3 regions of the Dermacoccus sp. NHGro5 genome follow, and region 1 is predicted to be linked to each of the others. Evidence: riboswitches for the same ligand, from Rfam matches in the RefSeq annotation. Region 1 holds a riboswitch; each other region holds the start of a gene.
The links. Region 1 has a riboswitch for thiamine pyrophosphate ahead of J4Z35_RS08105 (thiamine ABC transporter substrate-binding protein). Riboswitches for the same ligand answer to the same signal wherever they lie in the genome.
Positions count from the first base shown of each region.

Region 2: another riboswitch for thiamine pyrophosphate. It lies ahead of J4Z35_RS09445 (MFS transporter); the one in region 1 lies ahead of J4Z35_RS08105 (thiamine ABC transporter substrate-binding protein).
Region 3: another riboswitch for thiamine pyrophosphate. It lies ahead of thiC (phosphomethylpyrimidine synthase ThiC); the one in region 1 lies ahead of J4Z35_RS08105 (thiamine ABC transporter substrate-binding protein).

Region 1 is NZ_JAGEKQ010000016.1:14,808-22,341, forward strand. Features, by position in the region: gene J4Z35_RS08095 (ABC transporter ATP-binding protein) at 1-431, opposite strand, end outside; gene J4Z35_RS08100 (iron ABC transporter permease) at 572-2,245, opposite strand; gene J4Z35_RS08105 (thiamine ABC transporter substrate-binding protein) at 2,256-3,350, opposite strand; TPP riboswitch at 3,406-3,514, opposite strand; gene J4Z35_RS08110 (DUF4235 domain-containing protein) at 3,785-4,120, shown strand; partial or broken gene J4Z35_RS08115 (DUF72 domain-containing protein) at 4,403-5,143, shown strand; gene J4Z35_RS08120 (circularly permuted type 2 ATP-grasp protein) at 5,168-6,697, shown strand; gene J4Z35_RS08125 (DUF4921 family protein) at 6,877-7,534, shown strand, end outside.
Region 2 is NZ_JAGEKQ010000019.1:17,234-24,767, reverse strand. Features, by position in the region: gene J4Z35_RS14535 (hypothetical protein) at 1-232, opposite strand, end outside; gene J4Z35_RS09445 (MFS transporter) at 322-1,650, opposite strand; TPP riboswitch at 1,644-1,749, opposite strand; gene J4Z35_RS09440 (hypothetical protein) at 1,862-2,239, shown strand; gene dxs (1-deoxy-D-xylulose-5-phosphate synthase) at 2,412-4,448, shown strand; gene J4Z35_RS09430 (aminoglycoside phosphotransferase family protein) at 4,465-5,484, shown strand; gene J4Z35_RS09425 (VOC family protein) at 5,505-5,897, opposite strand; gene J4Z35_RS09420 (glycerophosphodiester phosphodiesterase) at 6,129-6,914, opposite strand; gene J4Z35_RS09415 (BCCT family transporter) at 7,191-7,534, shown strand, end outside.
Region 3 is NZ_JAGEKQ010000004.1:52,023-59,556, reverse strand. Features, by position in the region: gene metH (methionine synthase) at 1-3,578, shown strand, start outside; gene J4Z35_RS01285 (HAD family phosphatase) at 3,582-4,334, shown strand; gene thiC (phosphomethylpyrimidine synthase ThiC) at 4,506-6,371, opposite strand; TPP riboswitch at 6,461-6,575, opposite strand; gene J4Z35_RS01275 (CE1759 family FMN reductase) at 6,669-7,379, opposite strand; gene J4Z35_RS01270 (CE1758 family FMN-dependent luciferase-like monooxygenase) at 7,483-7,534, opposite strand, start outside.

The DNA of each region.
Region 1 (7,534 bases):
TAGCCAGGCAGCCCGACGAGGTCGAGCAGTTGCCCGACGCGTGCGGCCTGCTCGGCGCGCCCCACACCACGTCGCGCCAGCCCGTAGGCGACATTCGCGGCGACGTCGAGGTGCCCGAACAGTTGGCCGTCCTGGAACATCAGCGCGAAGTCGCGCTTGTGCGTCGGCACACGCGTCACGTCGTCGCCGTCGAAGCTGACGCGCCCCGCGTCGAGACGCTGCAAGCCTGCGACGGCGCGCAGCAGCGTCGACTTGCCGCAGCCGCTCGGGCCGAGGACGGCGAGCACGCGCCCGGCGTCGACGGTGACATCGACGTCGTCGAGCGCCGGTGACTCCTGGCCGGCGAACGTCACGCGGGCGCCGCTGACGACGAGCCCGCGCGCCGCCTCCGCGGCCCGCTCACCATCGGCCCGCTCGCCACCAGACGTCATCCCCTCGGACCGCGTCCCACCGGCTCGCAACCCGTCGGACCTCTCGCCACCAGACGGCATCCCGTTGGCCCGCTCTTCACCGACCGGCGTCCCACCAGCCCACGCCGGACCGGCGTCGCCTCGCCTGGGTCGTCCCACCATCAGCCCATCCTCCCTGCGGCGACGCCGCCGATCTTGTCGACGGCCACCATGACGAGGCCAGTCACGGCTGCGAGCACGACGGACGCTGCCATCGCGCCACCGAAGTTGGCGTCACCGGGGCGCCCGATCAGCTGGTAGATGACGACGGGCAACGTCGGCGAATCAGGTTGCGCGAGAAAGGCCGTCGCGCCGAACTCGCCGAGCGAAACCGCGAGCGCGAACCCGGCTGCCGCGACGAAGGGTCGCCACAGCACCGGCAGATCCGCCGTCATCCATGCCCGGACCGGCGAGGCCCCGAGCGCGGCGGCCGCCTCGCGCGGACGGGGGTCCAGCGAGCGCAGCACGGGCGTCAGCGTGCGCACGACGAGCGGCAGCGCGACCATTGCCTGCGCGATCGGAATGAGCGCTGACGACGAACGCAGGTCGAGAGGCGGCCGGTCGAGCGTGATGAGGAAACCGAAACCGACGGTCACGGCCGAGACGCCGAGCGGCAGCATGAACGCCGCGTCGAGCAGCCGGACGACACTCCGCCCCTTCGGGCTCGCCGCGCGCCACGACACGACGACGCAGACGCACACCCCCAGCACGAGCGCGAGCAACGCAGCGTCGATCGCGATGCGCCAGCTCTGCGAGAGCGCACCGACGACCCCGAGGTCACCCAATCCGCGATAGTGCTGCACCGTCCAGCCGCCATCGGAACGCAGCGAGCGCACGAGCAGCGTCACCAGCGGCGCCAGGATGAGCGCCCCGACAGCGGCGGTGAGCGTCAGGGCAGCCACGTCACCGCGACCAGGACGTCGCAGCGCCGTCTGCTGCGTCACGCCACGCCGCACCCGCTCGTCATGACGCCCGATGCGCGAGCGTTCGCTGACGACGAGCAGCGCCGCGACGAGGACGAACTGCGTCACCGACAGCACCGCCGCGGCTCGCAGGTCGAGGAATTCGACGGTGAGGGAGTAGATCTCCGTCTCGAGTGTCGAGTAGCGCAGGCCACCGAGCATGAGGACGATGCCGAACGCCGTCGAGCAGAACAGAAACACGACGCTCGCGGCGCTGACGACGGCGGGGCGCAGCTGCGGCCACGTCACCGTCCGGAAGACCTGCCGCGGTGATGCCCCGAGTGCCGCCGCCGACTCCGCCGTGCGCGGGTCGAGCGACGCCCACATCGGCCCGACGGTGCGCACGACGACGGACACGTTGAAGAACACCATCGCGAGCAGCACCGGCTGCCACGAGCCGTCCCAGCCCAACCAGGCAAGCGGGCCACCGTCGGCGAACAGCGACCGGAACGCGACGCCGACGACGACCGTCGGCATGACGAACGGCAGGACGACGAGCGCGCGCCACACCCCCGCCCCCGGCACGCGCAGCCGGTACAGGGCGTGCGCGACGGGCACACCGAGCAGCACCGAGCACGCCGTCGCGAGCGCCGCCATCCACACGGTGAACCACAGCACGCGCAGGATGCGCGGGCGCGTCAGGACGTCCGTGAATCCGCCCAGATCGACGTGCCGACCCGGCGCGAGCCCACGCACCGCCATCGCTGCGACGGGCCACGCGAAGAAGATCGCGAGGAACACGAGCGGGACGACGGCAAGCGCGGCCATGACGAACGGCGCGCGAGCGCCCCGGGCTCGTGCGCCGCGACGCAGACCATCACGGGTGCCGTTCATCGCTCGGGCGTCACTTGGACGTGACGTCCTTCCACTTCGTCAGCCATTCGGAACGGTTCTTGTCGATGTCGGCGGGCGACACCTCGATCGGCTTCGTCGGCTGCTTCGCGTTCGCCGCCCACGCCTTGGGCAGTTCGACGTTCGAGTCGACGGGGAAGACGTACATCGAGTCGGGCAGCGACTTCTGGAAGCTCGCACCGTTCATGAAGTCGATGAGCGCCTTCGCGCCGTCGGGGTTCTTCGCCCCCTTGAGCACACCGGCGTACTCGGTCGATCGGAAGCACGTGTCGAGCAGCGCCGACGTCGTCGACGTGCCCGCCTTGTCGACGGTGAACGCCGGCGAGCTGTCGTAGCTGACGACGATCGGACGCTTGCCCTTGCCGCTGCCGGTGAAGTCGACCTCGTACGCGTCGCTCCAGCCCGACGTCAGCTTGAGCCCGTTCGCCATGAGCTTCTTCCAGTACGCCTCCCAGCCGTCCTGGCCGTAGTGGCCGACGGTCGCGAGGAAGAACGCCATGCCCGGCGAGCTCGACGACGCGCCCGGCGCGACCATGAGGTTCTTGTACTCGGGCTTGACGAGGTCGTCGAACGACGCGGGCTTCGTCTTGTGGTTCTTCGTGAACCACGCGTCGTCGACGTTGACGCACACCGACGCGGTGTCGATCGGCGACAGCTGCCCCTTGCCCTGGCCGTCCGGCAGCTCGTACTTCGACGCCGACGCAGGCGCGCCCTTCGGGCTGTACGGCTCGAGGACGTCGTTCGTCGTGACACGCGAGGCGAACGTGTTGTCGATGCCGAACACGACGTCACCGAGCGGGTTGTTCTTGCTCAGCACGAGCTTGTTCGCGAGCTCACCGGCGTCACCGGACTTCACGACCTTGACGGTGTAGCCCGTCTGCTTCGTGAACTCGGCCATGACGTTCTTGTCGGGCGCCCACGACTCGTGCGTCACCAACGTGACCGTCTTCCACGCGCCCGAACCCGACGCACCCGAGCCGCCCGCCGAACTCGACTTCGACCCCGACGAGTTGTTGTCGACGCTGCACGCCGCCAGCGCACCCACGCACGCGAGCGCCAGCACGGCGCGGCCACTACGAGACATCATGTGAACGTTCCTCCTCACGGCCAGTGAGGGACGTCGTCGCCCGCACGTACGCGCGACGAGTGAGAACTCGACTTCCTCCGCCGGTGCTAACCGGGTCAGGTTCGAGGGTTTGGTGCCGGGTGCGGCACGATCTCAGCGCACACTGCGCTCCCCTGTCGTTCGAGCGTGAGATTAGCACCGACCACCGACGGACGACACGCTTCGGCCCGCTTCGCACTCCGGCATCCCCGCTGACGGCTCGTGCGCACCTCACGCCGACGCCGGATCCCTCGTGCACGAGCCGGCCGCCACGACGCCCACCCCCGTCAGACCGGGCTGATGACCATGCCGACTGGCGCAGCGACACATGCACGCGCGAGGATGGACCCAAGACATCAACGGCCCGAGGCTCGACGACGCCTCACGACGGCCGACGACACGTAAGGGGAAACACCATGGGCAACCTCGTGTGGAAGGTGCTGAGCATGGGCGCCGGCATCGTCGCGAGCAAGATCGCGACGACCACCGCCACCAAGACGTGGAAGATGACGACCGGCAAGAGCCCGCGCAGCGCGAAGGACCCGAACGCCAGCATCATCGAAGCCGCGATCTACGCCGCCATCTCCACCGGCGCACTCGCCGCCGCCAAGATGTACGCCGAACGCCGCGCCGCCGACTACTTCACCAAGTCCGCCGGCCACCCGCCGCAGGCCCTCGTCAAGCGCGCCGAAGAAGAGGCCAAGGAAGCCCAGAAGGGCAAGAGCCAGGCGCCCGTCGTCGTCATGAAGTAATTCCCCTTCGTCCGCTTTCCGGCGTGGGAGCAGCAGACTCGGGGGCGTCCATGTTGCGCATGGAGCTGTTCGCTTGGAGGGTCAGGTTCTGCCTGGCCCTCCTCGCGTGTCTCTGGCCGACGCATCACTGAGCGTCGCGAATTTCGTCCACACCGGCGAATTTCGCCCACATTCGCGATTCACGTCCACCTCGGCGGATCTCGTCCACATTCACGTCCCGGCCGAACATCACGCCGCGCTCCGGTGGCATGCTGACGCCATGAGCACGGCCACCGAGCGCAACTGCGCCTCGGCACGTCAGGGTGGACGTACGCCTCCTGGAAAGGCACCGTCTACCCCGCAGGCGTCGCCGACCGCGTGCGCCTCGAGTACTACGCGGCGAACCTCTTCGACACCGTCGAACTCAACGCCGGCTACTACCGCTGGCCGGCACTCACGAGCTTCGAGAGCTGGCACCGCCGCCTGCCCGACGGCTTCCGCATGACCGTCAAGGCCCCCAAGGGCCTCACCCACGTCGGCCACCTCACCGCCCTCGACGAATGGCTACCGCACATCACCCCCGCCCTCGACGCGCTCGGCGACCGCCTCGGGCTGTTCCTCGTCCAACTCCCCCCGGCTCTGCAACGCGACGATGCGCTGCTCGACGCCTTCCTCACTGCGATGCCGAGCCGCTTCGACATCGCCGTCTGATTCCGCCACGACAGTTGGCTCGACGACGAGGTCTTCGCGCTGCTCAAACTCCACGACGCGGCCTACGTCGTCATGGACGGGCCCACCCCGAAGACGCACACCGCCGACGTCCGCGTCACCTCCTCGAACGTCTGCATCCGCTTCCACGGCCCGAAGGGCGCCAAGCTCTATGGCGGCAGCTACTCGGACGACGCCCTTCTTGCATGGGCAATCGGCATCGACGGCCGGCTCACCGAGAGACGCACCGTCTGGGCGTACTTCAACAACGACATCGACGGCGCCGCCGTCGCCAACGCGCAGACCCTGGGCCGCCTCGTCCGCGAGCGCACGTGAGCCGTCTGCCGTAACGTCGTCCCCATGACCACGGCACAGGGCACGAACCCGACGAACGACGAGGGCGCAGAGGGCGAGATCGTCCCCGTGGCGTTCAGCGAATACCGCGAGCACGAACCCGAGACCCCGGGCGTGCACGACGAATCCGTCACCGACGATGCGGAGCTGCGCCCCGACTACGCGGCCGTCATCGAGCGCATCGAGACGCTCGGGCCCGACGAGGTGTCGCGCCGCCTCGAAGCGGCCGGCAAGGGCCTGACCGAGCTCGGCGTGACGATCAACTCCGAGGACGGCAACCGCCCGTACCCGATCGACATCGTGCCGCGCATCATCTCGGCCGAGCGCTGGGCCGAGCTCAGCGCCGGCGCCGAGCAGCGCGTCCGTGCGCTCGAACTCTTCCTGCGCGACGTCTACGGCCCCGGCGAGATCATCAAGGCGGGCCGCGTCGACGCCGACATGCTGCGTCGCTCGCCCGGCTGGTCCGAGGACGGCCAGCGGGTGCCCGCTGACTTCGTCCGCGCCGGCATCTGCGGCCTCGACCTCGTCTCGCCCGCGTCCGGCGAGTGGATGGTGCTCGAGGACAACCTGCGCATGCCCGGCGGGCTCGGCATGACGCACATCAACCGTGAGGTGCTCGAGAACCACTTCGCCGAGATCCTGCCGCCCGCGGAGACGCTCGAGCACCCGACCCGGACGTACGGGCTGCTGCACGATTCGCTCATCGCGAGCGCAAGACTCCTCGACGGTGGCGTTGCCGAGGCCGAGATCGGCCTGTGCATGGTCTCCCCCGGCCCGACGGACACGACCTGGTACGAGCAGAACCTCGTGAGCGGCCAGGTCGGCGCCGCCATCGTGACGGCAGACGCCCTCGTCGTCGACGACGGCAAGCTGTGGCGCCTCGACGGCGGCGAACGTCACCGCGTGCACCTGCTCAACCCGCGCATGGGTGAGACCGAGCTGTTCGAAGCGAAGGGCGCGGACGGTCGTCCGCTCGGCGACGCGCTGCGTGACGTGCTCGCGGCGGGCGCGGTCGCCATCGTCAATGCGCCCGGCAACGGCCTCGCCGACGACAAGGCGACGTACGCGCTCGTGCCCGACATCATCGATTTCTACCTCGGCGAGAAGCCGCTGCTCGCGCAGGTGCCGACGCTGCTGTGTGCCCGCGAGGACCACCGCGAGGAGGTGCTCGATCGCCTCGACGAACTCGTCGTCAAGCCGATCGACGGCTACGGCGGCAGCGGCATCACTGTCGGCCCGGAGTGCTCGGCCGACGAGCTGGAGACGCGCCGTCGGGAGATCCGTGAGACGCCGGAGCGCTTCGTCGCGCAGGACATCGTGCCGTTGTCGACCCTGCCGACGCTCGTCGACGGCTCGTTCGTGCCGAGCCACGTCGACCTGCGCGCGTTCGTGCTGCAGCGCCCGGACGGGCAGGACGCCTCGCGCACCGTCGCCGTCACGACACCGGGAGCGATGACGCGCGTCGCCCCAGCGGGCACGATGATCGTCAACGTCTCGGCCGGCGGCGGCGCGAAGGACACCTGGATCCAGCGCTGACGCCCGCATCGCGGCCCGGTGCGACACTCGAAGCGCCCTGACGCGATCGTCGACGGGCCGCGCCACCGTGCGCAGAGTTACGCCCGGTCGCGCAGCCCCACGCCTCTGCGTGCAAGTGCACCCAGGTGCACTTGCACGCAAAGGAGACGGGGCGCGGCGCCATGGGTGAGACTGAAGACATGACGCGCGACGCCAGCCAGCAGCCGACCGAGTTCATCCGCACGATGGCGGACGGCACGACGAAGCAGGTCAACCCGCTGAGCGGTACGAAGGTGTGGACGGTGCCCGGCCGCGGCGACCGTCCCCTCGGGCTCGTCCCGCCTGATGTCAAAGACCTCGTGGCGCAGGACTTCACGTCGTCCTGCGCGTTCTGCTCCGAGCGCTACCTCGAGACGCCACCGGAGAAGGTGCGCTCGGTCCTCGCCGCAGGTTCCGCCGAGGGGTCGCGCTTCGTCCGACTGCGTGGTCTGACGCCGGCCGAGGTGACGTCGCAGGTCGCCGAGTTCCGCCGCATCCCGAACCTGTTCGAGATCATGTCGGTCGACTACTGGCAGGCCAACCACGGCTACACGTTCGACGACGCGATCGAGGCCCGCCGCCGCGCCTACGAGGCTGCTGACGGAGGGCGCGAACACCTGCTGCGCCTCGCGCGGGTGCGTCTCGGCAAGCGCGCCGAGGCCGCCACGGACGCCGAACTCCTCGACGCTGCAGGCGATTTCTTCGCGAGCACCCATGACGTCATCGTCGGCCGCCGCCACTACGTCGACGGCGCGACGCGCAGCGACCAGCTCGCCTCGTCAGGCGCCCTGACGCCGACCGAGCACCGCGAATACCTCG
Region 2 (7,534 bases), on a different contig from region 1:
TCAGGTCGCCCTTCTCGACGTGGAGGGTGGAGAAGGTGAAGCCGGTCGTCGTCGAGGACTGCCCGGACTTCTTGATCGTCGTCGTCGCCGACGTGTCGTAGCCGAGGTTCCAGATGGTGTCCTTCGTCGTGTCGCTCGTCGCGGCCTGCGCGCCGGGCGCAGCCATCGTGACGGTGCCGGCCACGGCGGTGGCGACGAGGGCGATCTTGGCGGTACGGCGTGTGGTGAACATGCTCATCCTTCGATAGTCGATGTGAACCGAGTCACGACGTTAACAAGATCATCACGGCGTCGCCACCGGTTCGAGCTGATTTCACCCACTCAACTTACTTTTTCGTAACCACCAACGTTACTTCCGCGTATCCACGCGGGGGCAAGAGTGACGAGGAGGCCCGCGACGCACAGCACGAGCGGGACGGCGGCCGAACGGCCGAGCCACTGCGTCACGGTGGGCAGCCAGAACGGGTACAGGCCGGGCAGCACGATCGACGCCGAATAGACGCTGCCGTAACCGCGCGAACGTCGCGACTCGGGGAAGTGTTCGGCGAGGTAGGCGCCGACCGGGCCGTAGGCGGAGACGGTGACGATCTGGACGGCCGCGGCGGCGATCGTCGTGGCGACGATGCTGCCCGATGACGCCGCATGCATCGCCGCGAGATAGGCGGCGGGGGCGGCGATGCAGGCCAGTGCTCCGAACGCCATGAAGAAGCGTGAACGGCCCACACGCGTCGAGACGGCACCCGCCGCGGCCATCGTCGGCGCACTGACGGCCGTCGCGACGAGCATGACGAGCCCGACGTCATGGGGGGAGAAGTGCGGGCGCAGCGAACTCGTCAGCACCGAGACCCCCATCATCGTGAACAACCACAGTCCCGTCATGAGGGTGAACAATGCGGCCACGACACGGCCCGTCACGCGCTCTTCCTCGTCGTCGGTCGCGTCGTGCGCGGCGGGATCGCGCTTGTCGGATTCGTGGGAAGAGGGGCTGTGACCTGCCGGCCCGGCGTGCGCTGACCTCGAGGTGAGGGCCAGGATCAACGGCAGCAGTGCGCCGACGACGAACAGCAGGCGCCACCCCCACGTGGTGTACGCGCCGCCGAGTGAGGCCGTCAGCATCATCGTGGCGGCGGCGATGGTGGCGTTCGCGAGGGGTGACATCGCCATGACGAGGCCGCTCAGGTGGCCGCGTCGTTGCGGCTCTGTGAGCGCGAGGGCGCGGGGGATGGCCGCGGAGTACTGCCCGCCGAGGAAGAATCCGGCGGCGAAGCGCAACGCCAGGAGAGCGGCCACGGCCCACGTCGAGGTGTGCAGGGGGAGCGTCACCATGAGGCCGGTGCACACGCTCAGGCCGAGCAGTGCGCCGCGTGACACGCGGGCTCGTCCGCGACGATCGGCCAGGGTGCCGAGGATGAACGCCCCGAGGGGGCGGCCCAGGAGTGTCGCGGCGAAGACGAGGCCGTCGGGAATCGTCGAACGCGTCGACAGCACCCCACCCAGCGCAATGACGGGCAGGAAGATGTCGAACTGGTCGACGAAGTTTCCGACGAGGGCGCTGCGGCGGGCCTCGCGCCGTTCTGGGGTGGCGGCGGCCGGCGCCAGGCGCGGCGCATCGTCGTGGGCAGGGGAAGGGGCAGGCGTCAGGGTAGACACGATCGAACACTCCCTACGGCGGCATGAACCGCATCAGGTTGGACGGTCGGCATGGCGATGCCCTCTCAGCCCGCGCCTCGGGCTCCCGTGTGACGGGCTCAGCATGCCACAGAGCACCCGGCTTCGGGGGCGTGTCTCGCGCCGGTCTGCGGGTCTCGTGGGGCGGTCATCAAATAGAACACGTGTTCGAACAATGGGGTACGCTGGGGTCATGTCGGACGAGGTGAACACCGGCCCTCCGGGCTGGCCGAGAGGTGTGCCGCCGCCGGGTGCGCCGGGGTGGCAGGAGGCGGCGACGCAGTGGCTGCTCGATCAGTGCCCCTCGGATTTTCGCGCCTACGACGCATGGCGCCGTCACCCGGTGGCGCTCGCTTGGGTGGCGACGTGGCATGTCGACGCTCAACTCGGCGCGATGCGCGAGTCATATCGCCGCATCCGCGTCGACCTCGCCGACGAGCTGCCACCGCGCGCGGTGCCGCAGGTGATGGAGCACCTGTCCGCGGAGGGGCTGCGGTTGCGTGCCACGGCGCGCGCCGTCCGTCTCGTGCACGAGGCGATGCGCGGCAAGACGTTCGTCCCTCGGCTGTGATGCGCCGGCGTTCGGGGCGGGTGCGTGGGCGGGCAGAGTCCCGGCCTTTGAACTCCGACGGCGCTACCGGCTCCGACGGGGGTGCGACGGGAGGGTGCCCCCGCCCGCATGGCGGCTGCGCGGTCGACGACCTAGACTCAGGAGACTGCACTTTCGAAAGGCTGAGTGAGACGTGACGCTGCTGGAAACCATCTCGGGTCCGGACGATCTCAAGCGAATCCCCGCCGAGGAGCTCGACGCGCTCGCCGCCGAGATCCGTCAGTTCCTCGTAGAATCCGTCTCCAAGACGGGCGGGCACCTGGGCCCCAACCTGGGTGTCGTCGAGTTGAGCATCGCGATGCACCGCGTCTTCGACTCGCCGAAGGACACGTTCGTCTTCGACACCGGCCACCAGAGTTACGTCCACAAGCTGCTGACGGGGCGTCACGACTTCAGCAAGCTCAAGAAATCCGGCGGATTGTCGGGTTACCCGAGCCGCGAGGAGTCCGAGCACGACGTCGTCGAGAACTCGCACGCCTCGACGTCGCTGAGCTGGGCCGAGGGCATCGCCAAGGCGCGCCGCCTCAAGGGTGAGAGCGACCGTCACACCGTCGCCGTCATCGGTGACGGCGCCCTGACCGGCGGCATGGCGTGGGAGGCGCTCAACAACATCTCCGCCGACGCCGACCTGCCGCTCGTCATCGTCCTCAACGACAACGAGCGCTCCTATGCCCCGACGATCGGCGGGATGGCGCACCACCTCGCGACGATGCGCACGATGCACACCTACGACCAGGTGCTCGACTGGGGCAAGAACCGCCTGCAGGCGACGCCGAAGGTCGGGACGAAGATGTACGAGGCGCTGCACGGCGTGAAGCGTGGTCTCAAGGACATCGTCTACCCCGACACGGGCGTCTTCGAGAGCCTCGGCATCAAGTACCTCGGCCCGATCGACGGACATGACGAGGCGGCGGTCGAGGCCGCGCTGCGCCGCGCTCGCGACTACGGCCGGCCGACCCTCGTGCACGTCATCACGCAGAAGGGCCGCGGCTACGAGCCCGCGTTCTCCGACGAGGCCGACCAGTGGCACGGCATCGGCAAGTTCAACCCCGAGACGGGCCTGCCGTTCGAGGTGAGTGGCCGCATCTGGACCGACGAGTTCAGCGACGAGATGGTCGCCCTCGGCGCCGAGCGCGACGACATCGTCGCCATCACGGCTGCCATGCTCATCCCCGTCGGGCTCGACGGGTTCGCGAAGAAGTACCCCGAGCGCGTGTTCGACGTCGGCATCGCCGAGCAGCACGCCGTCACGATGGCGTCCGGGTTGTCGTACGGCGGCCTGCACCCCGTCGTCGCCGTCTACGCGACGTTCCTCAACCGCGCGTTCGACCAGCTGCTCATGGACACCGCACTGCACCGTCAGGGCGTGACGTTCGTGCTCGACCGTGCCGGCGTCACCGGCTCCGACGGCGCCTCGCACAACGGCATGTGGGACATGTCGATCTGCTCGATCGTGCCCGGCCTGCACCTCGCCGCCCCGCGCGACGGCGCACAGGTGCGCGAACTGCTGCGCGAGGCCGTCGACATCGACGACGCGCCGAGCGTCATCCGCTTCCCCAAGGGCGACGTCGCCGACCCGCTCGTCGCCGAGAGACGTCTCGGTCGCCTCGACGTCATGCGTGAACCCGACGGCGGCGACGGCGTGGACGTGCTGGTCGTCGGTGTCGGGTCGATGGTCTCGACGGCACTCGGCGTCGCCGATCTGCTCACCGATCGGGGCCGTCGCGTCCAGGTCATCGACCCGCGCTGGACCTACCCGGTGGCCGACGAACTCGTCGACCTCGCCCGCGCCGCGGGCCGGGTCGTCGTCATCGAGGACAACCTCGTCGAGGCGGGCGTCGGCAGCGCCGTCGCGCGACGCCTGCGTGAAGCCGGTGTGCGCACGCCGCTCGACACGTTCGGCATTCCCAAGGAGTTCCTCGTCCACGCCTCGCGCGGCGAGGTGCTCGCGACCGTGGGGCTGACGGCCGCCGACATCGTCGACGCTCTCGGGCGCGACGACGCAGGACTCACGCGCGCCGATGCGTACGACGGTGGTGCACACGCGCCTGACGGCGGTGCAAGCACCCGCGACGGTGACGCAGGCACGCCGGCCGCGGGACGTGATGCCGGTGCGACGGGTGATCTCGGGGACGCCATGCCGGTCGCCGCTCACGCCGACATCGACTGAGCGGCCGAACGACGTGGTGAAGTCACCCGAGCTTCCTGTTCTCCCCGGCTCTGATCAGGTCGCGCCCGCGAGCGCGATCTGGAGCAGTGAGACGTGGCGCTGGGAGGCCGTGCGCTGGATGGACGCGGCCCTCGCGCGGCGCGGTCTCGAACGTGTGCCGACGACGCCGTTGCAGCCGCGGGTGCGTCCCTGGTCGACGTTGCTCGTCGCCGAGACGACCGATCAAGGGCGCGTGTGGTTCAAGGCGACGAGCCCGGAGATGAGCCCCGAGGCCGCCATCCTGCGCGCGTTGCGTTCCGTCGCGCCCGACGCGGTTCCGGTCGTGTGGGCCGACGACCCCGAGCGCGGCTGGCTGCTCATGCCCGATCAGGGCCCGGTGCTGCGTGACGTCCAGCGTGACGACGACGCCGTCAGCCTCATGTCGTCCGTGGTGCGACGCTACGCGCGACTGCAACGCTCGTCGACGCGGGTCCTCGATCAACTGCGCGACGCGGGCGTGCCCGACATGTCGCCGCGCGAATCGGCTCGCCGGTGGCAACGCCTTGGGCTCAAACCCGACACGACACGTGAGGTGCGCCGCGCCGCTCAGCGGCTCGACGCCGTCGGGTTGCCGCTCACCATTCAGCACGACGACCTGCACGCCGGCAACGTCTTTGCCGACGGCACCTCGGCGGGCGCTCACGACGCGCGCATCTTCGACTGGGGTGACGCGAGCGTCGGCAACCCGCTGTGCTCGCTGCTCGTCCCGCTCGAGCGCATCTGCGAGGGCCTCGACGACGACGCCGCCCGCGCAGCCCGTGAGCGCATCATGCGCGCCTACCTCAGCGTGTGGAGCGACGTCGTCTCGAGCACTGCGCTGAGCGCAGCCGTCGACGACGCCCTGCTCATCGCCCGGGTCGGGCGCGTCTTCACGTGGCAGCGCGCCCTGACGCGCGCGAGCGCCGACGAGCGGCACGCGTGGGGTGTGCACGGACGCCGGTTGATCGCCGAGATCAACCGTTCCCTCGGGCATGCGCCCGAGCCGTCGCACGACTGACGCATCGCGCTCGCGAGCCGTCAGGGCTCGGGCGTCAGCACCTCGACGCGGTTGCCGAACGCGTCGCGGCAGTGGAAGCGTTCGTAGCCGTCGAGGGTGTGGCGCTCGGCCCAGTTCACGTCGAAACCGGCGTCCTCGATGCGCGCGGCAAGGGCCTCCAGGGCAGCTGTCGATTCGACGACGAGGGCGGGGTGGGCCTTCTTGGCGGGGACGAACGGTTCGTCGATCCCGAGGTGGATCTCGGCGGCGACGGCGCCGTCGGCAGCGAACGCGCGGAACCACGCGCCGCCGCGCTGTGCGAGCACGCCGGGTTTGGCGACCTCGTCGAGGCCGAGGGCATCGCGGTAGAAACGTCGGGCGTCGTCCTCGCGACCCTCGGGCATCGAGACCTGGACATGATGCAACGTGAGCATGAGGCGCCTTCCGGTGAAAGTATCTTGACGTAAAGATACTTTCGCCGGATACCCGCCGTGTCAACGATTCTCGACGGTCGCGACTCAGCGATCGCGCCTCGCCACTTCGGCGCACTCCCAACCACGTGCGTCCAGCACACCGCACCTGGCCTCTGCACGGCCACGCCATCAAAGACGAGGTCCGCGCTGCAGGCTGACGAAACCAGGCGATCGCCCGTCGAGCCGCTCTGCTCAGCCCCATCCACCCCGTTCGACGAGGACGTCCTTGAGCACGTCGGCGCGGTCGGTGATGAGGCCGTCGACGCCGAGGTCGAGCAGACGCTCCATGTCGGCGCGCTCGTTGACCGTCCACACGTGGACGTCGAGCCCGGCGCCGTGCAGGACGCGCAGGAGTCTCGGCGTCAGCACGCGCAGGCGGCCCTGACGTTCGGGGATCTGCACGGCGTCGATGCCGTGCGCAAGGCGCGCGACGAGGGGCGAACCGAGCACCGGCAGGTGCGCCGCGAGCCACAGCGCGGTGGTGCGCGACTGCCCTGGCGATGAACGGACCGGTCGCGTCAGGCCGGCGAGGACGGCTCGGCGCCGCGCGTCGGAGAAGGAGGCGATGCGGACGCGATCGTGCGCGCCGCACCGTTCGATGCACTCGATGAGCGGTGTGACCGCGCCGGCCGATTTCACGTCGATGTTGACGCACACCTGCGGCAGTTGCGTCAGCAATTCCTCGAGTCGCGGGATCGGCTCGTGCCCGGCGATGCGCGCCCGTGCGACCACCTCCCATGGCAGGTGCGCGATCGCGCCGGCCCCGTCGCTCGTGCGGTCGAGGGTCGTGTCGTGGAAGGCGACGAGCACCCCTTCGACGGTCGCGTGCACGTCGGTCTCAACCCACCGGTAGCCGAGCTCGGCGGCAGCGCGGAACGCCGCCATCGAGTTCTCCAGCGCATGCGAGGTGCCACCGGAGAAACCGCGGTGGGCCAGGGCGACGGGCCCCGACGCGAGATGCGAGGTTGCCTTGGTCATGAGCAGCGGTCCTCACGTGCGACGGGAGACGAAACGGGTTCCCGCATCGTGCCACAGTCAGGCGTCCGGGGCGCTCATTCGGCATCGCGGGCATCAGCAGTGTTCGGTCGACAGGCGGCATCGTCCAGCACGCACGGTCGCGGCAGACCACCGCGGACCGAACTCGATCGCGAGCAGATCCGACCGGGTACCGGCCAGTAACAACTTGAGATGTGGCCTGCGATCCGGAAGAGTCGTGACTTCCGACCGCACGATGGACACCAGGGAGGACATCGCATGCAAGACGAAGAACCGAAGGCCGACGGCCCGCCGGGCGCCACCCCGGCAACGGCGATCACCGACGACAGCGCTGCGCCGGAGACGGAGGCCGCAACCCCGCAGACACCCGAGGAAGCGGCGCGCCACGAGGGCGAGTCGTCGGACCCGCTGCCCTCCGATCTGTCTGACGCCGCGCAGATCGCCGAGGACGACGACGATGAGGTCATCGCAGAGAAGTTGCGACGCCAGGGCGTGCGCCTCGGCAAGGGCGGAGTCGCGCCACGCGTCTTCTGGCCGGCACTCATCGTCATCCTGGCGGTGGCCGTGCTCGGCGTCGCCTTCCCCGACGGCACCGGTGAGGT
Region 3 (7,534 bases), on a different contig from region 1:
AGGGCAACAACGACCTGCTGTCACTGACGCAGCCCGACATCATCGAGGGCATCCACCGCGAGTACCTCGAGGCCGGCGCTGACATCGTCGAGACGAACACGTTCAACGCGCAGCGCATCTCATTGGCTGATTACGACATGTCCGAGTTCGCGTACGAATTCAACGTCGAATCCGCGAAACTCGCTCGCACTGCTGCCGATTCGGTGACCACCGGGGCGCGTCCGAGGTTCGTGGCCGGCGCGATCGGCCCGACGAACCGCACGGCGTCGATCTCACCGGACGTCAACGACCCGGGCGCGCGCAACGTCAGCTTCGACGACCTCGTCGGCGCCTACCTCGAGCAGGCCCGCGGCCTGGCCGACGGCGGCGTCGACCTCATGCTCATCGAGACGATCTTTGACACGCTCAACGCGAAGGCCGCGATCTTCGCGCTGGAGCAGCTGTTCGAGGAACGCGGGCGGCGCTGGCCCGTCATCATCTCCGGCACGATCACCGACGCCTCCGGCCGCACCCTGTCGGGGCAGACGGGCGAGGCGTTCTGGAACTCGGTGCGTCACGCGCGCCCGCTCGCCGTCGGACTCAACTGCGCGCTCGGCGCCGACGAGATGCGCCCCTACGTCGCCGACCTCTCGCGCATCGCCGACTGTTTCGTCTCCTGCTACCCGAACGCTGGCCTGCCCAACGCGTTCGGCGAGTACGACGAGACACCCGAGGCGATGACGCAGACCGTCGCCGCATTCGCGGGCGACGGCCTCGTCAACCTCGTCGGCGGATGCTGCGGCACCTCGCCCGATCACATCGGGGCGATCGCCGACGCGGTCGCCGCCACGGCCCCGCGCAGCGTGCCCGACGTCGCGCCCGCCCTGCGCCTGTCCGGGCTCGAGCCGTTCACCGTCGACGAGGATTCGCTGTTCGTCAACGTCGGTGAGCGCACGAACATCACCGGTTCGGCGCGCTTCCGCAAGCTCATCAAGGACGGCGACTACGCGACGGCGCTGTCCGTCGCCCGTCAGCAGGTCGAGAACGGCGCGCAGATCATCGACGTCAACATGGACGAGGGCATGATCGACGGCGTCGCCGCGATGGATCGCTTCTGCAAGCTCATCGCCTCCGAACCCGACATCTGCCGCGTCCCGGTCATGGTCGACTCCTCGAAGTGGGAGGTCATCGAGGCCGGGCTGAAGTGCATCCAGGGCAAGTCGATCGTCAACTCGATCTCGATGAAGGAGGGCGTCGAACCGTTCATCGAGCACGCCCGGCTGTGCAAGCGCTACGGCGCGGCGATCGTCGTCATGGCGTTCGACGAGGACGGCCAGGCCGACACCCTCGAGCGGCGCAAGACGATCACGAAGCGGGCCTACGACATCCTCACCGGCCCCGACGTCGACTTCCCGGCCGAGGACATCATCTTCGACCCGAACATCTTCGCGATCGGCACGGGCATCGAGGAGCACGCCAACTACGGCGTCGACTTCATCGAGGGCACGCGATGGATCAAGGCGAACCTGCCCGGCGCCCTCGTCAGCGGCGGCGTGTCGAACGTGTCGTTCAGCTTCCGCGGCAACAACCCGGTGCGCGAGGCGATCCACGCCGTCTTCCTCTACCACGCGGTCGCCGCGGGGATGGACATGGGCATCGTCAACGCCGGCGCGCTCGTCGTCTACGACGAGATCGACCCCGAACTGCGCGAGCTGATCGAGGACGTCGTCCTCAACCGGCGCGCCGACGCGACCGAGCGGCTGCTCGAGGCCGCCGAACAGTACAACTCGAGCGGTGAGCAGGCGGAAGCGAAGACGGAACAGTGGCGCGAACTGCCGGTGCGCGAACGCATCACGCATGCGCTCGTCAAGGGCATCGACGACCACGTCGAAGCCGACACCGAGCAGATGCGCGCCGAGCTGGAGGCCGAGGGCAAGCGTCCGCTCGAGGTGATCGAGGGCCCGCTCATGGACGGCATGGGCGTCGTCGGTGACCTGTTCGGCGCCGGCAAGATGTTCCTGCCGCAGGTCGTGAAGTCGGCGCGCGTCATGAAGAAGGCCGTCGCCTACCTCATCCCGTTCATCGAGGCGGAGAAGGAAGCGAGCGGCGTCACGAGCAAGCAGACGAACGGCACCGTCGTGCTCGCCACCGTCAAGGGCGACGTGCACGACATCGGCAAGAACATCGTCGGCGTCGTGCTGCAGTGCAACAACTACGAGGTGATCGACCTCGGCGTCATGGTCGCTCCGCAGAAGATCCTCGACGCTGCGCGCGAGCACGACGCCGACATCATCGGGCTGTCGGGCCTCATCACGCCGTCGCTCGACGAGATGGTGCACCTGGCCTCTGAGATGCAGCGTCAGGGCTTCACTCAGCCGCTGCTCATCGGCGGCGCGACGACGTCGCGTGCGCACACGGCCGTCAAGATCGACGGGCGCTACGACGAGCCCGTCGTGTGGGTGAAGGACGCCTCGCGCTCGGTTCCGGTCGTCGCTGCGCTGTTGTCGACGGGGGAGCGACGCGAGGCGTTGCTCGCCGACGTCGTCGCCGACTACGACGCGTTGCGCGCCCGACACGCGGCCAAGCGCGACGAGCGTCCGTTGCTGACGCTCGACGAGGCGCGGGCCAACGTCACCGAGATGGACTGGGCTGCAGGCGTTCCCGACGCTCCGGCCCTTGCCGTCGACGGCGCCCCCGTGACGAGGGTGTTCACCGACTACCCGGTGAGCGAGCTGCGTGAGTACATCGACTGGCAGCCGTTCTTCGCCGCCTGGGAGATGAAGGGGCGCTTCCCCGACATCCTGAGCAACCCCGCGCAGGGCGAGGCGGCGCGCAAGCTGTACGACGACGCGCAGACGATGCTCGACCGCATCAGTGACGAGGGCTGGTTGCACCCGGCGGGTGTCATCGGGTTCTGGCCGGCGCAGGCCGACGGTGACGACACCGTGCTGTTCGGCGACGCGTCGCGTTCGGCCGAGGTGGCGCGCCTGCACCACCTGCGTCAGCAGGGCACGCACCGTGACGGCGTGCCGAACCGCTCGCTCGCCGACTTCGTCGCCCCTACGGGTGCGGCCGACGACTGGGTCGGTGCGTTCGCCGTGACGGCTGGGACGGAGCTGCCGGAGCGGATCCGCGCGTTCAAGGACGACCTCGACGACTACTCGGCGATCCTGCTCGAGGCCCTCGCCGACCGCCTCGCGGAGGCGTTCGCCGAGCGGCTGCACGAGCGTGTGCGTCGCGAGTTCTGGGGTTACGAGGCAGGGGAGAAGCTGTCGAACGACGAACTCATCAGGGAGCGCTACCAGGGCATCCGTCCCGCGCCCGGCTACCCGGCGTGCCCCGAGCACACCGAGAAGGACACGCTGTTCGACCTGCTCGACGTGACCGCGTCGATCGGGGTCGAACTGACCGAGTCGCGCGCGATGTGGCCCGGCGCGTCCGTGAGCGGGTGGTACTTCGCGCATCCGCAGGCGCAGTACTTCGTCGTCGGGCGGATCGGGCGCGATCAGGTCGCCGACTACGCTGAGCGCAAGGGATGGACGATGGCCGAGGCCGAGCGCCACCTGGCCCCCAACCTCGGATACGACCCGGAGGACTGACGCGTGAACCCGACGCCGCACCTGAACCATCTCGACGCCCGCCTCGACGCGCTCGACTCATCGGCGTCCTCGCGCGCGGCGCATGGTTCGCATGCCCCCCGCGCGATCCTGTGGGACATGGATGGCACCGTCATCGACACCGAGCCGTACTGGATGGAGGCCGAGCGCGGCCTGATCGAGTCGTACGGGGCGTCGTGGAGCGAGGAGCAGGCGTTCCAGCTCGTCGGCAACGCGCTGCCCGTCACGGGTCGGATGATCAAGGATCAGACGGGTATTCCGTTGACGCCGGACGAGATCGTCGACATCCTGCTCGAGCAGGTCATCGAGAAGCTGAAGCAGCACGTGCCGTGGCGCCCCGGCGCGCAGGAGCTGCTGCTCGCCGCCCACGAGGCGGGGATGCCGTGCGCGCTCGTCACGATGTCGTACGAGTCGTTCGCGCGGGTGCTCGTCGACGCGCTGCCGGCCGGGACGTTCGAGGTCGTCGTCACCGGTGACATGGTGAGCGCGGGCAAACCGGACCCGGAGGCGTACGTGCGGGCCGCGGCAGAGCTGGGCCTGCGCCCGGATCAGTGCGTCGCGATCGAGGATTCGGCGACGGGCGTGCGCTCGGCCGTCGCGGCCGGCGTCCCCACGCTCGCCGTGCCGCATCTCGTCGAGATTCCGCAGCTCGACGGCCTCGTCGTCGTCCCCGACCTCGCCGCCGTCAGCCTCGACGACCTGCCGCGTCTGGCGGAGCAAGCTCGCGCGACGCGCTGATGCTCGAGCCGGCCCGGCAGGCCGTGGCACAGGCGAATGTGACCGAAAATCGCAGATGGGTACGCCGTTCGCGAATGTGGACGTAGATCGCAGATGGGGCGGGCACGGACGGAGACAAGAGTCGGTGAGGGGCGGAGTCGAGTTGCTCCACCCCTCACCGTTGCGAACCCGTCAGTCCTGGGGCGTGGGGGTTGCCAGGGCGTGGGCGGTGTCGGGGTCGACGTAGACGCTGCGCCCGAGCTCGACGAACGTCTTCGACATCTGCTGCATGCCCTCGCGCGCCTCGCTCTCGCTGACGACGCGCTGCTGGGCGCCGGCGTCGCCGAAGCGGTCGCGCACGTCCTGGCTGATGCGCATCGAGCAGAACTTCGGCCCGCACATCGAGCAGAAGTGTGCTGTCTTCGCCGCCTCGGCGGGCAGCGATTCGTCGTGGAACTCGCGCGCGGTGTCGGGGTCGAGCGACAGGTTGAACTGGTCGTTCCAACGGAACTCGAAGCGCGCCTTGCTCAACGCGTCGTCCCACGCTCGCGCGCCGGGGTGGCGCTTCGCGACGTCCGCGGCGTGCGCCGCGAGCTTGTACGTGATGACGCCGGTCTTGACGTCATCACGGTTCGGCAGGCCGAGGTGCTCCTTCGGCGTGACGTAGCACAGCATCGCGGTGCCACCCATCGCGATCGTCGTCGCGCCGATGGCGGAAGTGATGTGGTCGTAGCCGGGTGCGACGTCGGTGACGAGCGGGCCGAGCGTGTAGAACGGCGCGCCGTCACACCACTCCTGCTGCAGGCGCACGTTCTCCTCGACGAGGTCGAGCGGCACGTGCCCGGGGCCCTCGACCATGACCTGGACGTCGAACTGCCATGCCCGCTTCGTCAGCTCGGCGAGGGTGCGCAGCTCGGAAAGCTGCGCCTCGTCGTTGGCGTCGGCGGTACAGCCAGGGCGCAGGCCGTCACCGAGGGAGAAGGCGACGTCGTAGCGGGCGAAGATCTCGCACAGCTCGTCGAAGTGGGTGTAGAGGAAGTTCTCCTCGTGGTGCGCGAGACACCAGCCGGCCATGATCGAGCCGCCGCGGCTGACGATGCCCGTGATGCGCTCGGCCGTCATCGGCACGTAGCGCAGCAGCACGCCGGCGTGGATCGTCATGTAGTCGACGCCCTGCTCGCACTGCTCGATGACGGTGTCGCGGAAGATCTCCCACGTCAGCTTGTCGGCCTCACCGTTGACCTTCTCGAGGGCCTGGTAGATCGGCACGGTGCCGATCGGGACGGGGGAGTTGCGGAGGATCCACTCGCGCGTTGTGTGGATGTCGTCACCGGTCGACAGGTCCATGACGGTGTCGGCGCCCCACGTCGTCGCCCACGTCAGCTTGTCGACCTCCTCGGCGATCGACGACGTCACGGCCGAGTTTCCGATGTTCGCGTTGACCTTGACGAGGAAGCGACGCCCGATGATCATCGGCTCGCTCTCCGGGTGGTTGACGTTGGCGGGGATGATCGCGCGTCCGGCGGCGACCTCGTCGCGCACGAGTTCGAGGGCGCAGTTCTCGCGGGCGGCGACGAATCGCATCTCGGGGGTGATCAATCCCTTACGGGCGTAGTGCATCTGGGTGACGACGGCGCCGTCCTTCGAGCGCAGCGGTGCGCGACGTTCGCCGCGCCACTCGTGGCTCGCCTCACCGCGTCGGACGGCCGAGCGGCCGTCGTCGAGCAGGGTGCGCTCTCGGCCGGCGTACGTCTCGACGTCGTCGCGCTCGGCGATCCACTCGGCGCGCAACGGCGGCAGCCCGACCTCGGGGTCACTGCCCGGGCCGGAGGTGTCGTACAGCTCGACGGGAGCGTTGGCCGCGCCGGTGCCGGGGGAGTTGTCGAGGATGACCTCGGTGTAGGGCACGCGCAGGCCGTCCGCGTCTCGGTACTGCTTGCGGCGAGCGTCCGATCCGTCAGCGGGGGTGGTTGCGCGCCTCTGAACCGCGGCCGACGCCGGCGACGTGGCTGCTCGGTCGGTGGTGGCCGCGAGGTCGCGGGCGTTGAACGTCGTCATGATGGTGCCTCCTTCGGATCGGACGAAGGCACGGCAAGACCCCACGCAGCAGGCGTCGACGAACGTCGGCACCGAACGGAGGATGAGCGACCATGAGGTCTCCTTGGCTGCCTGCGCCGGCATGATCCGGGTCAGGTCGGGTAGCGGTCGGAGCAGTATCAGCTCCCTCTCAGCCCTGTTCTCAGGACTCCCACGAAGGACGCTTCCGACTATGGCACATCCCGGCAGACGAACGTGACGAAGGGGTCCGTCAGGTTCGTGACGAACCTGACGGACCCCTCCGGTCACGAGTCGTGCTCAGCGGCGCAACATCTCTTCCATCGTCGGCACCGCGACGAACGGATCGCGCGCCCGATTGCGCGTCTCGGCAAGCGTACGAACCGATTTCGACGATGTTCTCGGCGCTTCCCCATCCTTGGACACGCGCGCGCCAGAACCGCCGTTCACCACCACGTCTGCTCCGCCGAGCACGCGCTCTAGCTGCTGCGTCAACTCACCGGCGGCCTCGCTCGCCCGCGCTTCCAGGCCTCGCCCGGCCCAGTCGTCGGGCGCGGCGTAGACCGCCGTCGGCATGACGAGCGCCTTCATGTACGCGAACAGCGGTCGCAAGGCGGTGTCCGTCACCAGTGAGTGTCGGGCGGAACCGCCCGTCGCGCCGACGATGACGGGCACGCCGCTCAGCACGCCGCCCGCAGTCGCATCCCAGAACGACTTGAACAAGCCCGTGAAGCTCGCCTTGTACGTCGGCGTCACCGCGACCACGGCGTCGGCCGCGCCCAGCACCTCGTAGGCGTCCGCGAGCGCCGGGGGAGCGAACCCCGTCAACGACGCCGTCGTGATGTCGTGCGCCAGCGCCCGCAGGTCGATCCGCTCGACGACGACCTCGCTGCCCTGCTCCCGCGCACTCTCGACAACCGCGTCGCTCAGCAGCTGGGCGAGACGATGCGTCGACGATTCCTCACTCAACCCGCCGCTGATCACGGCGAGGCGTGCCGTCCAGTTCATCATCGTGTTCTCCTTCGTCTCGTTGCTCTGAGTTTGGGCGTAACGCCGCCGCCGGCGTCGCCCGCCCGGCCCGGTCAGCCGAGTTGTCGACGAACCGGGCTGATGCTCAACGGTCTTCGGCGCGCGTTCCCGTCACGTCGTCGGTCTTCGGAGCACGC